3 regions of the Kitasatospora sp. NPDC058032 genome follow, and region 2 is predicted to be linked to each of the others. Evidence: riboswitches for the same ligand, from Rfam matches in the RefSeq annotation. Region 2 holds a riboswitch; each other region holds the start of a gene.
What was found. Region 2 has a riboswitch for cobalamin ahead of metE (5-methyltetrahydropteroyltriglutamate--homocysteine S-methyltransferase). Riboswitches for the same ligand answer to the same signal wherever they lie in the genome.

Region 1 (5,625 bases), on a different contig from region 2:
AACCGCACGTTCGACCAGTTGGCCGAGGCCATCGCCCGGAACGCGGCGGCCGATCCGAGCGGGCCCGGCTCCCCGGAATAGGGGACCGCGGCTCCCTCGTTCCCAACAGTCGATCAGAAACACGGCGGACCGCGCTCTGTCGGCCCCGTGCCGCAGACCGAGGCCGAACACTCGGCAGACCTAAGGATGAGCCCCCATGACCGACCGGCCCCTGACCCTGATGGCCGTGCACGCCCACCCCGACGACGAGGCCACCGGCACGGGCGGTGTGCTCGCCCGCTACGCGGCCGAGGGCATCCGGACGGTGCTCGTCACCTGTACCGACGGCGCCTGCGGAGACGGCCCGGGAGGAGTCAAGCCCGGCGAGGCCGGACACGACCCGGCGGCCGTCGCCGCGATGCGCCGTCAGGAGCTGGAGGCCAGCTGCGAGGTCCTCAAGGTCGACCACCTCGAAATGCTCGACTACGCGGACTCCGGGATGATGGGCTGGGCCGCCAACGACGCGCCCGGCTCGTTCTGGACCACGCCGGTGGACGAGGCGGCCGCCCGCCTCGCCGAACTGATGCGGCGCTACCGGCCCGACGTCGTCGTGACCTACGACGAGAACGGCTTCTACGGCCACCCCGACCACATCCAGGCCAACCGCATCACGTCGCGGGCGCTGGAGCTGGCCGGCACGACGCCGAAGGTGTACTGGACGACGGCCCCCCGCTCGATGATGGCGCGGTTCGGGGAGGTCATGCGCGAGCTCGGCGCGGACTGGGAGGAGCCGGGTTCCGAGGAGCCGGGCTCCGGGGAGTCGGAGATGCCCGAGATCGGCCTCCCCGACGAGGAGATCACCACCTGGGTGGACACCACCGCGTTCGGCGGCCAGAAGTTCGACGCGCTGGCCGCGCACGCCAGCCAGGGCGAGAACATCTTCTTCCTGAAGATGGGCAAGGAGAAGTTCACCCAGCTGATGGGCGTGGAGACCTTCGTCCGGGTCCACGACACCACCGATGCGGAGCTCCCCGAGAACGACCTCTTCGCCGGCCTGCGCTGAGCAGCCCCCACCCGGCGGCGCGCCCCGCGCCGCAGACCGTGATGAGCCGTCGCCCGGCCGGGCGACGGCTCATCGGTCATCAACGGGGACCGGCCGGAGGAAGGATCGCTCCAGGTCAGAACCACCCCCTCGACCGTGCGGACCCGCCCTGTTGCGACGGGCACGCAACTGCACAGCCTTGTCGGCAGGAGGGCCCAGCCCCTACGGTGTTCCCCGCCGTGGTGCTCGGGAAGACCGGTGGCGGCCCGTCAGGGCCCAATCCGGCGCGGCCCTCGCCACTGTGAAGGGAAGTACCCCCGACGTGCCCGCGACCGACGCGGGCAGTCACCGGTGCCGTACGGCACACGGGAAGACGAGTCAGGGGTGCGCTCCGCCCTGCCCGGACGCGGGTGCGGCGGTACACCCGAAGCCAGGAGACCGGCCACGGCGCGCGCAGTACCCCCCGGCCCCGCCCGGGGGTGCCCCCCATCGAGGAGCTGGAGAGGCCGCCCGTCATGACCCTCACCGACGACACGTCGTCATCGACCCTGCCCAGGGCCCCGCGCTGGCAGCGCGGGGACACCGTCCGCACCGGCGGCCTGCTGGCCGTCATCGCCGCCATGCACGTCGTCGCCTTCGGCACGCTGTTCCTGCTGGTCGCCCCGGAGAAGTACGAGGTCGGCACCCAGGTGTTCGGCGTCGGCCTGGGCATCACCGCCTACACCCTCGGCATGCGGCACGCCTTCGACGCCGACCACATCGCCGCCATCGACAACACCACCCGCAAGCTGATGGCCGACGGCCAGCGCCCGATCTCGGTCGGCTTCTGGTTCGCGCTCGGCCACTCCAGCATCGTCCTGGCGATGGCCGCCCTGGTCGCCGGCGGTGCCCGGTTCGCCGGCACGCTGGTCGACGACCAGTCCACCGTCCGCGGCGTCCTGGGCGTCATCGGCACCGGTGTCTCCGGCACCTTCCTGTACCTGATCGCCGCCCTCAACCTGTTCGCCCTGGCCGGGATCCACAAGGTCTACAAGGCCATGCGGGCCGGGCAGTTCGACGAGCGCCAGCTGGAGAAGCACCTCGACGAGCGCGGCTTCATGAACCGCTTCCTCGGCCGCCTCACCAAGTCCATCACCCGCCCCGGCCAGATGTACCCGCTCGGTGTGCTCTTCGGCCTCGGCTTCGACACCGCCACCGAGGTCACCCTGATGGTGATGGCCGGCTCCGGCGCCGCCTCGGGGCTGCCCTGGTACGCGATCCTCTGCCTGCCGCTGCTCTTCGCCTGCGGCATGAGCCTGTTCGACACCCTCGACGGCACCTTCATGAACTTCGCCTACCACTGGGCGTTCTCCAACCCGGTCCGCAAGGTCTACTACAACCTCACGATCACCGGCCTGTCGATCGCCGTCGCCTTCCTGATCGGCACCATCGAGCTCGTCGGCGTGCTGCACGAGAAGCTCGACCTCACCGACCCCGTCACCACCTGGATCGCCGACATCAGTCTCGACAACGTCGGCTACGTCATCGTCGGCCTGTTCGTCGTCGTCTGGGCCTGCGCCCTCGGCTACTGGCGGCTCGGCAACGTCGAGCAGCGCTGGAGCGCCCGGGTGGAGAAGACCGGCTGACGCCCCTCCGGACCGCGCCGCCGCGCCGGCGCGCGCCGCATCCCGACCGGGGCCCGGCACGGCCCCGGTCGGAGCGGACCCGATCAGAACCTGCGCGCCTCGGTGACCTGGTTCAGATGGATGAGGACGTCGTAGGCCCGGCCGATCGCGAGCCGCGGCAGGGGGTCCTTGACGAAGATCGTGCCGGCGTCGTAGGTGGGCCGGCTGACGTCCAGCCAGTCCCGGGCCGCCCGGGGAGCGGTGCGCAGGTCGACGTAGTAGTCCCGGTAGCGGACCCGGTCGAGGGTGTACTCGTTCATGTCCGGAGTGGCCGCCGGGACGGTGACGGACTTCCAGCCGCCGGTCAGGACCGCGTCGGTGGTGAGGAAGGAGCCGCTGTCGAAGGTGAAGCCGATGGCCACGTAGTCGCGGCCGTAGGTGTCGCGCAGCTGGGAGCCCTGCGGCTCGGGGTACAGGAAGGTGTCGGTGGACAGGTAGCCGGCGTGGCCGTTGTGCGCCGACATCAGCACCTTGCCGCCGGTGCGGCGCTGCCACCAGGCGGTGTTCTCGGCCATCGCCCGGTCGCGCAGCTGCTCCGAGGCCGCGACGGAGGCCGGGTCGCCGAGGTCGAAGGTGGCGAAGGCGAAGGTCTGGGCGATGTTGCGGGCGTGCTGCACGGCCCACTCGTACGCGTCGTCGCCGGGGGTGCCGCTCGCGGTGACCAGGTCGAGCGCCTGCCGGGCCGTGGCGGCGTTCGCCCGGCGCTCGGCGACCGGCCTGCCGATGTAGGCGAAGAGGTCGTCCAGGGGCCGCAGGCCGGCGTAGAGCCCGTCGAGCTGCGGGAGAGCGGCAGGCCTGGCCTGCCGCACGTAGGAGGTGACCCGGTCGAAGGCCGGGTCGCCGAGCCTCGGGAGGCCGAGGTCGTCACCCACGAAGTGGACCGGGTTCTTCGGGTGGCTCCGGTTGTGGGCCCGCATCCAGGCGATCAGGTCGGCGAACTCCTCGCGCTCCCACGGGCTGCCGCCCAGGACCTCCTTGACGAGCTGCCGGGCGTCTCCCGGCCCGCCCTGGACGTACTCGTCGATCTGCAGACCGCTGGTCCAGCTGGTCTCCAGGGCGAAGCTGGTGAAGCCCTTCTCCTCGACCAGGTAGCGGAAGAGCCGCTGCTTCATCGCGAAGAACTCGTGCGAGCCGTGGGTGGCCTCGCCGAGGCCGACCACCTTGGCGTCGCCGATCATCGCGCCCAGCGCGTTCAGGTCGGCGGTGCGGCCGCCGGCTTCCGTGGTGCGCAGCGGCTGGGCGACGCTCTCCAGAGCGCGCACGACCTCGGCCCGGCGGGCGTACTCGGCGTTCACCTCCGCCGTGGCCGCCGGTCCCACCGGGGCGGCGACCGCCGCCACCGGGGCCGGCACGGCCACTGCCGCCACTACCGCCACTGCCGCCACCGCCGTCGCCGCCGCCGCCAGCAGTCCGCGCCGCCCGATCCGCTTGCTGTCCGTCATCGTTCCGGTTCACTCCTCGACTCGGCCTGAACGCCGTCGACCTCGGCGTTTCGGTGAGTCGATCCTGACTTCGGCGGCGACGGCGGCGCACTGGGGACGGCCTCCGGCCTTCCTGGGGGCAACCCCCCGGCGGAATTCGGTGGGCGTCCCCCCGCCCGCCGGGGGGCCGCCGTCCGTTACCGGGTGCGCAGGGCCCGCTCGCACTCGCGGCAGCGCTGCTCGGCGAGGGTCGGCGGGTACCAGGGTTCGCCCAGGCCGGGCCGGAAGTGGGCGTGCTCCATGTCCCCGGTGTCCCGGCCGCACAGGGTGCGGGGCAGCGGGTCCTCGGGCACGTCCGGGTCGGAGCCGGCGGCGTGCACGGCCGCGACGGCGGGCTCGACCCCGTCGGGGCCGAGGACCCGGGCGGGTTCCAGCTCGTAGAGGACGACGATCGAGGCCATGGCACGAGGATCGGCCGCCCGGGCCGCCGGGACACCCCGGGGTGGGCTGTTCGGGGGCCGGGGACCGTTCGAGGGCGCGCCCAGCGGGGTCGGAAGCGGCGCGAAGGGCGCGAAACGGGACCAATGGCACGATCCGTCCGGGACCTCCGGACCGGGATCAGGTCCCGGTGGACCGATCCGCGGCCGTGCCGGACGGGGCAGTGTGGTGATCACGGCGCAGGGCGTGCCGGGCCGACGGGGTGTCACCCGTTCGGACCAGCCGCGTTGCCGCCGGAAGCGCCGTTGGCCAGCGTGGGCGAGGTCTGCCGGCGCGCCGACGGCTGATCCACCGATCGAAGGAGTGCACGTGTACTGGAGCAGCGGGAACTACGAGGCGTTCGCCAAGCCGCGCAAGCCCGAGCGGGCCGACCGGGCGAGCGCCTGGTTCGTCGGTTCGGGCCTGGCGTCGCTCGCGGGGGCGGCGTTCCTGGTACGCGATGCGCAGGTGCCCGGCGAGCGGATCACCGTCCTGGAGCGGCTGCGGCTGCCTGGCGGTGCGCTGGACGGCATCAAGGAGCCGGAGAAGGGCTTCGTGGTGCGCGGCGGCCGCGAGCTGGAGGACCACATGGAGTGTCTGTGGGACCTCTTCCGCTCGGTGCCCTCGCTGGAGGTCGAGGGCGCCTCGGTGCTCGACGAGTTCTACTGGCTGAACAAGGACGACCCGAACTTCTCGCTCCAGCGGGTCACCGAGCAGCGCGGCCGGGACGCCCGCACCGACGGCCTGTTCGCGCTGAACGACCGGGCGCAGAAGGACCTGGTGCGGATCTTCCTGGCCACCCGCGAGGAGCTGGAGGGCAAGCGGATCGACGAGGTCTTCGGCCGTGACTTCCTGGACAGCAACTTCTGGCTGTACTGGCGGACCATGTTCGCCTTCGAGGAGTGGCACGGCGCCCTGGAGATGAAGCTCTACCTGCACCGCTTCGTCCACCACGTCGGCGGCCTGCCGGACCTCTCGGCGCTGAAGTTCACCAAGTACAACCAGTACGAGTCGATGGTGCTGCCGCTGACCCGCTGGCTGA
Region 2 (5,625 bases):
CCGCTCCGCCAACGGCCGGCGCGGCACCCGGCACCACCTGGCGCACCTCCAGGTGGTCCACCCGGACGACGTGCCGCGCTTCGCCCGGCTCGGCGCCGTCGCCAACATCCAGCCGCTGTGGGCGGCGCACGAGCCGCAGATGGACGAGCTGACCATTCCCTTCCTCGGCCCGGAGCGCGCCGCGTGGCAGTACCCGTTCGGCGCGCTCCAGCGGGCGGGCGCCACCCTGGCGGCGGGCAGCGACTGGCCGGTGAGCAGCCCGGACCCGCTGGCCGGACTGCACGTGGCCGTCAACCGGAGGGAGCCGGACGCCACCGACGACCGGGTGTTCCTGCCCGAGCAGCGGCTCGACCTCGCCTCCGCGATCGCCGCCTACACGGCCGGCTCCGCGCATGTGAACGGCGTCGACGACGCCGGGGTGCTCGCCCCGGGCCGGTGGGCCGACCTGGTCGTGCTGGACCGCGACATCCTCACCGGCCCGGCCGACGGGATCGCCGGGGCCCGGGTCCTGCGGACCTACGTCGGCGGCGAGTTGGTCCACACGGCCGACTGACCGGGCCCGGCCGCCCGTCGCCCGAGCGTCAGCGGTCCGTATCACCCGCCCGCCCGGCCGGCGGTCGCGCTCAGCGCGCCGCCAGCCGGGCCTCGACGGCGTCCAGCAGCAGGTCCAGTGCGAACGGGTAGCCGCTGCGCCGCATGTCGGCGGCGAGCAGGTGCGCGGTGGCGGCGATGTGCGGGTTGGCCGCGGGGTCGACCCGCGCGTACGAGGCCTGCCAGACCCGCAGGTCCGCCGTCTGCGCGGCGGCGGGCAGGGCGAGCGCGGCGGCGTCCAGCGCGGCGAAGCCGAGGCTCTGGTCGACGAACGCGTGGTAGATCCGCACGGCCTCCGGGTCGGGGAAGCCCGCGGTGCGCAGCACGCCGAGGATCGCCTCGACGGCGGCGATCTCGTGGGTGCGCCCGGTGGTGCGGTGGGCGGCGAGCAGGGCGGCCTGCGGGTGGGCCTGGTAGCTGGCGTGGATGCGCAGACCGATCGCCCGCAGGTCCGCCCGCCAGTCCCCGGTGGCCCGCCAGCCCTCCTGGGCGCGGCCGATCAGCTCGTCCGCGACGGCGAGCAGCAGGTCGTCGGCGCTGTGGAAGTAGCGGTAGACGGCGCTGGGATCGGCCCCCAGCGCGGTGCCGAGCCGGCGTACGGTCAGCGCCTCCGCTCCGTGCTGCCCGATCAGCCGCAGGGCCGTGCCGACGATCAGCTCGTGGGAGAGCACCACCCCCTGCTTGGTGGGCCGTCGGCGCCGCCGCTGGGGTTCGGGCACTACGCGTTCGCTCATCCCGGCAGGCTACGACAACATGCTTGACGTAGCACAGGGGCGCGACGGTACCGCTGGACGGACGTTCGGGGATATCCGGGTGACGGGGCGGCCGCCCAGCCTCTAGGCTGGCCGGGCAGCTGGTTCGTCCTGTCCGCCAGACAGGACGTCGTAAGAGGGAACCCGGTGACGCCTTTCGACTGGCCAGTCCGGGACTGCCCCGCAGCGGTGAGTGGGAACGAACGCCGTCATACGCACTGGACCCGGGACGGGTCTGGGAAGCGACGGCCAGTAGGTGTCCGCCCTCGACGAGGGCGGGCGTGCCCGCGAGTCCGAAGACCTGCCCGCTGCCCGTGCGCGACCGATCGCGCGCGGCCATCCCGGTGACCTCGTGGGCGGGTCGGCGTGCAGACCAGGCGGAGCCGTGCGCAGGCGCGGGTGCCCGTCCGGTCCGTCACCCCTTCGTGCCCCCGTGTCGTCGCCGGGTCCAGGAGACAGGCTCGCGAAGGAGAGTCCCTTGACCACGAAGTCCGCGGCCGCGGCGACCACGGCCACCGTCCACGGCTACCCCAGGCAGGGCCGTAACCGGGAACTCAAGAAGGCGATCGAGGGCTACTGGAAGGGCACGGTCACCGCCGACGCCCTCCACACCGCCGCCGCCGGACTGCGCCGGGAGAGCTGGCGCAGGCTCGCCGAGGCCGGCGTCCACGAGGTCCCCACCGGCGACTTCTCGCTCTACGACCACGTGCTCGACACCACCGTCGCCGTCGGCGCGATCCCCGCCCGCCACCGGGCCGCCGTCGAGGCCGACCCGCTCGACGGCTACTTCGCCATGGCGCGCGGCACCCAGGAGGCCGCGCCGCTGGAGATGACCAAGTGGTTCGACACCAACTACCACTACCTGGTGCCCGAACTCGGCCCCGGCACCGCCTTCACCGCGAACTCCGGCAAGCCGGTCGCCGAACTGGCCGAGGCCCTGGCGGCGGGCCACCGGGCCCGCCCGGTGCTGGTCGGCCCGGTCAGCTACCTGCTGCTGGCCAAGCCCGCCCCCGGCGTGGCCGGGGACTTCCAGCCGCTCACCCTGCTGGACCGGCTGCTCCCGGTCTACGCCGAGCTGCTGGCGGACCTGTTCGCGGCCGGCGCCGAGTGGGTCCAGCTCGACGAGCCGGCGCTCGTCCAGGACCGCACCCCGGCCGAGCTGAACGCCGCCGCCCGGGCCTACCGCGACCTCGGCGCCCTCACCGACCGGCCCAAGCTGCTGGTCGCGAGCTACTTCGACCGCCTGGGCGAGGCCCTGCCGGTGCTCGCCAAGGCCCCCGTCGAGGGCCTGGCCCTGGACTTCACCGGACCGGCCGCCGCCAACCTGGACGAGCTCGCGGCCGTCGGCGGACTGCCCGGCAAGCGTCTGGTCGCCGGTGTCGTCGACGGCCGCAACATCTGGATCAACGACCTGGAGCGGTCGCTGGCCACCCTGGCCACCCTGCTCGGCCTGGCCGGCCACGTGGACGTGGCGCCGTCCTGCTCCCTGCTGCACGTGCCGATCGACGCGACCGCCGAGCGCGACCTCGACCCGCAGATCGCCCGCTGGCTCGCCTTCGCCCGGCAGAAGGCCGAGGAGGTCGCCCTGCTCGCCCGCGGCCTGCGCGAGGGCACCGGCGCGATCACCGCCGAACTCGCCGCCAACCGCGCCGACCTGGCCTCCCGCGCCACCTCACCGATCACCCGCGACCCCGCCGTGCGCGCCCGCACCGCCGCCGTCACCGGGGCCGACGCCCGCCGCACCCAGGCCTACCCGCGGCGCGCCGAGGCCCAGCACGCCCGCCTCGGCCTGCCGCTGCTGCCCACCACCACCATCGGCTCCTTCCCGCAGACCGCCGAGCTGCGCGCCGCCCGCGCCGACCTCACCGCCGGGCGGATCGAGGCCGCCGCCTACCGCGAGCGCATCGAGGCCGAGGTGCGCGAGGTGATCGCCTACCAGGAGAAGGCGGGCCTGGACGTCCTCGTGCACGGCGAGCCCGAGCGCAACGACATGGTCCAGTACTTCGCCGAACAGCTCACCGGCTACCTCGCCACCCGGCACGGCTGGGTGCAGTCCTACGGAACCCGCTACGTGCGGCCCCCGGTCCTCGCCGGCGACATCTCCCGCCCGCACCCGATGACCGTCGACTGGTACCGCTACGCCCAGGACCTCACCGACCGCCCGGTCAAGGGCATGCTCACCGGCCCGGTCACCATGCTCGCCTGGTCCTTCGTCCGCGACGACCAGCCGCTCGCCGACACCGCCCGCCAGGTGGCGCTGGCCCTGCGCGACGAGGTGACCGACCTGGAGGCCGCCGGCGCCGCCGTCGTCCAGGTCGACGAACCCGCGCTGCGCGAGACCCTGCCGCTGCGCACCGCCGACCGCCCGGCCTACCTGGCGTGGGCCACCGAGGCCTTCCGGCTCGCCACCTCGGGCGTGCGCGCCGACACCCAGATCCACACCCACATGTGCTACGCCGAGTTCGGCGCGATCATGACCGCGATCGACGACCTCGACGCCGACGTCATCTCCCTGGAGGCCACCCGCTCCCACATGGAGGTGGCCGGAGAGCTGGCCGCCGCCGGCTACCCGCGCGAGGTCGGCCCCGGCGTCTGGGACATCCACTCCCCGCGCGTGCCGAGCACGGAGGAGGCCGAGCGGCTGCTGCGTGCCGGGCTGGCGGCGATCCCCGCCGAACGGCTCTGGGTCAACCCCGACTGCGGCCTGAAGACCCGCGGCTGGACCGAGACCCGCGCCTCCCTGGAGAGCCTGGTCACCGCGGCCCGCCGCCTGCGCGAGGAACTCGCCGGCTGACGCACCGCCGGGAGGGCGGGCGCCCGGCGTGCCCGCCCTCCCGGCCGTCGTGGTCCGGGTCGCCCGTACCGGTGCCGGTGACGTCGAGGTGCGCTCGGGGGTGCTGCCGCCCGTCAGGAGCCCGGTGGCAGGGTGGCGTCGAGGACGGCCGTGTCGAAGGCCGTGTAGTCGGCGTAGCCGAGGAGTTCGTAGGGCCGGGAGCGGGTCTGCATCCGGGGGAGCAGGGCGGCCTGGGTGCCGTCGGCGGCGAGGGTGCGCAGTCCGTCCTCCATGGCGCCCATGGCCAGGCGCAGCAGGGTGACGGGGTAGAGCGCGATGTCGTAGCCGAGGTCCTGCAGGGTGCGGGCGTCCAGCAGCGGGCCCTTGCCGAACTCGGTCATGTTGGCGAGCAGCGGGACGTCCACGGCCTTGCGGAACGCCTCGAACTCGGCCTCACCGGCGAGGGCTTCGGGGAAGACCGCGTCGGCCCCGGCGTCCACGTAGGCCTTGGCCCGGTCGATCGCCGCGGCCAGGCCCTCGACCGCGCGGGCGTCGGTGCGGGCCATCAGCAGGAAGCCGGGGTCGCGCCGGGCGTCGACGGCGGCCCGCAGCCGGCGGGCCATCTCCTCGCGCGGTACGACCGTCTTGCCGTCGAGGTGGCCGCAGCGCTTGGGGGCGACCTGGTCCTCCAGGTGCAGCCCGGCCAGGCCCGCGTCCTCCATCAGCTGGACGGTGCGGGCGGCGTTCAGCGGTCCGCCGAAGCCGGTGTCGGCGTCGACGAGCACGGGCAGGTCGGTGACCCGGGTGGTCTGCTGGGCGCGGGCGGCGACCTCGGTGGCGGTGGTCAGGCCGATGTCGGGCAGGCCGAGGTCGGCGGCGAGCACGGCGCCGGAGAGGTAGGCGGCCTCGAAGCCGAGGTCCTGGACCAGCCGGGCGGTGAGCGGGTTGAGCGCGCCCGGCACGGTCAGCAGCCGTCCGGTGGAGAGCCGTTCACGCAGGGCGCGGCGGCGCTGGGCGGGCGTGGTGCGGGTGTGCAGCATCAGAACAGGCCCTTCGGCAGGGTCTCGTCGTACTCGCGCACGGCCGGGGTGTCGACGGCGGGGAACAGCTCGTCGAGGTCGGTGGCGCGCAGTTCGGCGAGGTTGTCGGCGGCGTCCAGGAAGCGGTCCTGGGCGGCGGGGGTGACGAGGCCCTCGGTGAGGGTGCGGAACTTGCGCCCGTAGGCGGGCCGGTCGAAGGGGCGGGCGCCGGCCGGGTGGGCGTCGGCGACCGCGAGCTCCTCCTCGATCACGGTGCCGTCCTCCAGGGTGACGACCGCCCGGCCGCCGAAGGCCCGCCGCTCCGGGTCGGGGTCGTGGTAGCGGCGGGTCCACTCCGGGTCCTCGACGGTGCTGATCCTCCGCCAGAGCGCCACGGTCTCCGGGCGGGTGGCCCGTTCCGGGGCGTAGGAGCGCTCGTGGTGCCAGGTGCCGTCCTCCAGGGCGACGGCGAGGACGTACGGGGCCGAGT
Region 3 (5,625 bases), on a different contig from region 2:
GGGCGCCGACTTCACCAGCGGCACCGGCAAGACCCCGATCGACTTCCTGATCTCCCAGCAGTTCAAGCCCGGCGGCGGCTTCAAGTACCAGCCCACCGACACCACCCCCTCCCCCTACGCCTCCGTCGACGGCCTGCGCGCCGTCGCCGGCGCCGGCTTCACCGCCGCCCCGCCCGCACCGGCCACCGCCGGCGAGCCGACCTGGTCCGCCACCACGAGCTTCACCGCCGGGACGGCCGCCAGGCTCGCCCTGGTCGTCGACGACGGCACCGGCGCGCTCAAGGTCTGCGCCGTCACCGTCAACCCGACCGGCACGACCGCGACGCTCGGCGACGTCCTCGACGCGGCCGCCACCGCCACCCCGGGCGGTTGCGTCACCGCCGTCACCCCCGCCACCGGCGGCGGGACGATCACCGCGCTCAACGGCACCGCCAACAGCGGCTCCTCCACCTGGAAGGTCAGCCTGGACGGCGCCACCGCCACCGCCGCCACCCGGGCCACCATCGTCCACGTGGGCGACACCGTCTCGCTGCGCTTCGGCAGCTGATCCGGGACCGGCCGCACCGGACGGCCTGACCACCCCTGGAACCGCCGGTGCCCCGGTCTCCGTCGCGGAGGACCGGGGCACCGGCTGTGCGAACGGGTGTCAGGGGGCGGTGATGCCCGGCTGTGCACCCGCGCCGAAGGCCCAGCCCTCGACATCGCCGGGGGCCGGGTTGTAGCTGGCGGCGCCGAGGCTGCTGTATGACCAGGGTCCGCCGTGCTGGGCGTGCCAGTACGACCAGTACGCGCTGCCGGTGGGGTTGGTGCAGGTCGTCGGCAGGGCGTTGATGGTGCAGACGAAGCCGGGGTAGCGCGGGTGGAAGGTGTACGAGAATCCGGCGCCGGTGAGCGCGGCGAGTCCGCTGGCCGGGTCGCCGGGCGCGCAGCCGGTCTGGATGCCGCCGCCGACGGCGGTGAAGTCGACCACGACGGTGACGCCGGTGGTGCCGGTGCAGGCGGCAGCCCGGGCCTCGGGGGCGTGCACGGCGCCGGCGCCGAGGAGGCTCACGGTCAGCGCTGCGACGGCGGCGAGCGAGCCGAGGGTGCGGCGGGTCAGGTGCTCGGTCATCAGGTCTCTCCTCGTGCGGTCGCGGGCGGTCAGGGGGTGGCGGGCGCGGGGCAGGCCAGGGTGGGCGCGTCCTGGCGCGCACCGGCGGCGGAGAGGGTGGCCAGCGGGGTGCCGGCCAGGCCGAGGACGGCCTGGCCGGTCGCCCGGGCCGCGTTGCCGGGGTTGAAGCCGGAGGCGTCGTAGGCGACCGCGCCGCGCACGGCCGGGTCGGCGTCGCAGCGCTGCTGGAACTTGACCAGGCGGCTCCAGCCCTTGAGACCGGCGCCGAAGCGGGCGTTGGAGAGCAGCGCCTGGGTCGCGAGACCGGTGGAGTTGGCGTTGGACGTGGTGGACCCGGCGGCCGAGAAGCCGCCGTCGGCGTTCTGGTGGGCGGTCAGCCAGCCGAGCCCGGCGGCCGCCTTGGCCGCGCGGCCGGTGGCGGCGAGCGCCTGGACGGCGAGGGCGGTGGCGTCCGTGTCGCTCGTGCAGGCGGCCTGGCCGAAGGAGACCGGGAAGCCACCGTCCGCGCACTGGCTGCCGGCCAGGAAGTCGACGGCGGCGGCCGGGGCGCCACCGGGGGTGCGGTGCAAGGCGATCAGGGCGAGCGACTGGCCGAAGGCGTTGCTGTAGTCGCCCCACTGGGAGCGGTCGGAGAAGCGGCCGCTCGGGGCCTGGAGCGAGCGCAGCCGGGCGGGCAGGTCGACGCCGCCGAACGCGGTCGGGTCCGCGCCGCGCACCTCCGCGGCGAGCAACAGCTTGGCGGTGGCGCCCGCGTAGGCCTCGGTGGTGCCGTCGCCGAGGTAGCCGGTGAGGATCGCGGGCTGCGCGAGCCAGGCGGTCGCCCTGGCGGCGGCGGTGTCCGCGCTGCGGGAGGCCGCGAAGGCCAGGACGGCGTCGATGGTGAGGCCCTGGTCGGGGTAGGCGGTGCCGTCGAAGACGGACTCGAAGTGGTCGCCGTCGACGAGCCGGCGGGCCAGCCATCCAGCTGCGGCGGTGTCCGGACGGATCGTGGGCGAGTCCGCCCCGACCGGTGCGGCGACCGCCGGAAGGGCAGTGGCAAAGGCGATGGCCGGTATCGCGAGGAGTCCGAGGGTGCGGCGGAGCGTGGTCACGAGGTTCCTTTCCGGGCCTGGACGCAGGGGCCCGGAGGGAGCGTCGGCGCGTGCCGGGGCAGCCCACGGAGCTCCGGCCCGCAGACCACGACGGGAGGAGTGGACGACACATCTCCGCCGACGGGTACTCGGGCTCGCCGCCGACACGGGGTCGACGGCCTACCGTTGCGGGTCAGCGCCGGATTCGGACCGGCTTCCCCCGACGGCGGAGTCGGAACATGACGGCCCATCATGACGAGGCGTGAAACGAGGGTCAAGAGCCCAGTACGACCAATCGCGGGAGGACCCGTCAGGTCGTCGACGACCGACCTCCGGGAAGCACCGGACCGGTCCCGGACGTCCCACGACCGTGGTGCGGCGCCCCTCTACCGGGCGCCGCACCGCGGCGGGCGTCAGCGGTGGGTGAAGGAGGCCGGGCGCTTCTCGGCGAAGGCCGCCATGCCCTCCTTCTGGTCGGCGGTGGCGAACGTGGCGTGGAAGAGGCGGCGTTCGAAACGGACGCCCTCGGCGAGGGTGGTCTCGAAGGCGCGGTTGACGCTCTCCTTCATCATGATCGCCGCCGGGGCGGACATCGCGGCGACCTTCTCCGCCGTCGCCAGCGCTTCGGCGAGCAACTCGCCCGCCGGGACGACGCGGGAGACCAGGCCGGCCCGTTCGGCCTCCTCGGCGCCCATCATCCGGCCGGTGAGGCACAGCTCCATCGCCTTCGCCTTGCCGACCGCCCGGGTGAGGCGCTGCGAGCCGCCGATGCCCGGGATGACGCCGAGCTTGATCTCCGGCTGGCCGAACCTCGCGGTGTCGGCGGCGAGCAAGATGTCGCAGAGCATCGCCAGTTCGCAGCCGCCGCCCAGTGCGTAGCCCGCGACGGCGGCGACGACCGGCTTGCGGAGACGGCCGAGCTCGTCCCAGGCGGCGAACCAGTCGCCGAGGTAGGCGTCGACGAACTCCAGCGACCGCATCTCCTTGATGTCCGCGCCGGCCGCAAAGGCCTTCTCGGATCCGGTGATCAGCAGGCAGCCGACCCCCGGGTCGCGGTCGAAGTCCCGTGCCGCAGCGATGACTTCGTTCACCCATCCGCCGCTCGGCGCGCGGAGCAGGCACCCCCGAGTGACCGCCGCGGGTGCGCAGACCCCGGCGACCTGCCCCACCTCTGGCACCGAACCCACCGAGCGGTGCAGCGGCCCCGCAACGCGACCGAGCACGACGTTGTCCGGCAGGACGAGGGCGAGCACGGCCATCACCACGGCGTAGCCGAGGCCGGCCGCGACGACGGCGTTCCAGGTGCCCAGACGCGGAGCCAGGCGCTTGCCGAGGATCACCGCGGCGACGCCGATCAGCACGCTGAGCGCGATCATCAGGAAGAACAGCGCGGTGCGCTTCCCGATGGTGTCCGGGTTGCCGACCGCCGGCGGCATCGCCGGGTACTTGAGAAACGTGCCCGACCCGGCGGCCGCGCCGCACGGCGGCGAGTCCGTGCGGCAGTTCTGCGCCCGGGTGGGCGCCTGGCTGGACGGCACGGCGGCCGCGCTGGGCGGCCGGGTGCTGGTGGTCGCCGAGCCGGTTTCGACGGCTCCTGGGTGGCGCACCCCGGCCGGTCGTCCTGAGGCTCCTGCGGACGGCTCATCACCCACCCCGCTCACCGGCCGGCGTGCAGGACGTTCTCGCGGCAGCACTCGGGGCTCGGCCCCTGATGGGGTACGGCAGGTCCACGGTCCCGCCGCCGGCGGTCGCGCTCAGCCCCGTCGAGCACGGCTCGGTGCACGGCACGGGCCAGCCGGGACCCCCACACGGAGCGCGGGCCGCCGAACGGGTCGGCCGCCGCAGGCGTGTCCGGTGTGCGGACGGCCACGCACACCGCGTCGGACGGCGTCCCGGAACAGTCGTACCCGGCCTCCAAAAGGGCTTGCACCTTGGCCTCGGTGGCCGTCGCGAGCAGGTTGACCAGACCGCCGTCGGTCACCTGGGCCGGCACCACCGCGAGGATGTTGATCGTTCCGGGAACGAACGCGCCCGGCGCGAACAGGACGGGCACCGACGCGGCGGGGTCAGCGGCCCACGTCGGGACCCCGATGCCGGTCGTCACCAGGGCAACGACGCCACCGTCCTCGCTCCACGTGCAGTCGTCGACCTCGGCGGCGGTCATCAGGCCGACGCCCGGCCCGCTCAGGCCTTCGGCCGCCGCGAGCTCCGCCAGGTGCCGATCGGGGTCCATGCGGGAGTAGCCGGACCTGACCTGGGCGTTCAGCACCCAAGCGCGCTCGCCGAGCCCCCCGCCCAGGACGGCACTGCTGACCATCCGCCACCCCGGGCCGGCCTCCCACACCAACTGGTGGCGGCACGAGCCGTCCTCCGTCCGGGCACGCCGCAGGACGACGGGTGGCCGCTGCTCCGGCACGAAGCTGTCCGTGGTACTCACCTCTCGGCACTCGGGATCCGCCCAGCCCTCCCCCGGCTCTCGGGCGCGCGGTGGCCGCCGGCCGGGGCGGCCGGGGATTCCAGCGGCCCGCAGCATCCGCAGCCGTTCCTCCCCCGCCCGTATCCGCGAACGTATCACTGCCTCCGGTTCGCCGAATTCGCCGGAACCCACCCGCTCCCTACGAGGAATCCGCAGGTGGCGCGGCCCGCGGGGAGGTGTCCGGTCGCGGCCGACGCCGGCGACCACCGGGTCCGGGATCCGGCAGAATCGCGGTCATGCGGCAGATCATCGTCATCGGCATCGGTGCGGGCGACCCGGACCACCTCACCCTGCAGGCGGTCAAGGCCTTCGCCCGCACCGACGTCTTCCTCCTCCTCGACAAGAACGAGCAGCGCCAGGACCTCATGCGCCTGCGGCGGCGGATGATCGAGGAGCACGCCCGGCCCGGTCATCGCGTGGTCGAGGTACCGGACGCCGAGCGCGACCGGACCACCCCGGCCTACACCGAGGCCGTCGAGGACTGGCGCCGGCGTCGGGCCGAGCTGGTCGGCCGGCTCGTCGCCGAGGAACTCGGCCCGGACGGCACGGGCGCGCTCCTGGTCTGGGGCGACCCGAGCCTGTACGACAGCGTGACCGCCGTCCTCGACGAGGTCCTGACCGCCGACCCGGGCGCGTTCCGCTACGAGGTCGTGCCCGGGATCAGCAGCGTCTCGGTGCTCGCCGCACAGCACCGCACCACCCTCACCCGGGTGGGCCACCCGCTGCGGATCACCACGGGCCGCCGCCTGGCCGAGGACGGCTTCGGCCCTGGGAGCGAGGACACCGTGGTGATGCTCGACGGCCAGGCCGCCTTCGACCGGATCGACCCCGAGGGCGTGCACATCCACTACGGCGCCTACCTCGGCGCCCCGGACGAGATCCTGGTCTCTGGTCCGCTCGACGAGACCGCCGCGGAGATCACCCGCCGGCGCCGGGAAGCCCGCGAGCGCAAAGGCTGGATCATGGAC

Region 1: linked by a shared signal. The riboswitch ahead of ACFVUH_RS21950 (HoxN/HupN/NixA family nickel/cobalt transporter) and the one ahead of metE (5-methyltetrahydropteroyltriglutamate--homocysteine S-methyltransferase) in region 2 are both predicted to bind cobalamin.
Region 3: linked by a shared signal. The riboswitch ahead of ACFVUH_RS31995 (prenyltransferase/squalene oxidase repeat-containing protein) and the one ahead of metE (5-methyltetrahydropteroyltriglutamate--homocysteine S-methyltransferase) in region 2 are both predicted to bind cobalamin.

Annotation. Positions count from the first base shown of each region.
Region 1 is NZ_JBHVRK010000013.1:178,107-183,731, reverse strand. It holds gene ACFVUH_RS21960 (DUF4259 domain-containing protein) at 1-81, shown strand, start outside; gene ACFVUH_RS21955 (PIG-L family deacetylase) at 197-1,042, shown strand; cobalamin riboswitch at 1,245-1,483, shown strand; gene ACFVUH_RS21950 (HoxN/HupN/NixA family nickel/cobalt transporter) at 1,537-2,646, shown strand; gene ACFVUH_RS21945 (erythromycin esterase family protein) at 2,730-4,127, opposite strand; gene ACFVUH_RS21940 (hypothetical protein) at 4,304-4,567, opposite strand; gene ACFVUH_RS21935 (oleate hydratase) at 4,914-5,625, shown strand, end outside.
Region 2 is NZ_JBHVRK010000016.1:50,470-56,094, forward strand. It holds gene ACFVUH_RS24415 (amidohydrolase) at 1-553, shown strand, start outside; gene ACFVUH_RS24420 (TetR/AcrR family transcriptional regulator) at 624-1,325, opposite strand; cobalamin riboswitch at 1,429-1,667, shown strand; gene metE (5-methyltetrahydropteroyltriglutamate--homocysteine S-methyltransferase) at 1,822-4,137, shown strand; gene prpB (methylisocitrate lyase) at 4,251-5,156, opposite strand; gene ACFVUH_RS24435 (MmgE/PrpD family protein) at 5,156-5,625, opposite strand, start outside.
Region 3 is NZ_JBHVRK010000029.1:68,527-74,151, forward strand. It holds gene ACFVUH_RS31985 (hypothetical protein) at 1-547, shown strand, start outside; gene ACFVUH_RS31990 (flagellar hook-length control protein FliK) at 647-1,111, opposite strand; gene ACFVUH_RS31995 (prenyltransferase/squalene oxidase repeat-containing protein) at 1,141-2,202, opposite strand; cobalamin riboswitch at 2,304-2,443, opposite strand; gene ACFVUH_RS32000 (enoyl-CoA hydratase) at 2,595-3,368, opposite strand; partial or broken gene ACFVUH_RS32005 (CbtA family protein) at 3,417-3,875, opposite strand; gene ACFVUH_RS32010 (adenosylcobinamide amidohydrolase) at 3,839-4,618, opposite strand; gene cobF (precorrin-6A synthase (deacetylating)) at 4,894-5,625, shown strand, end outside.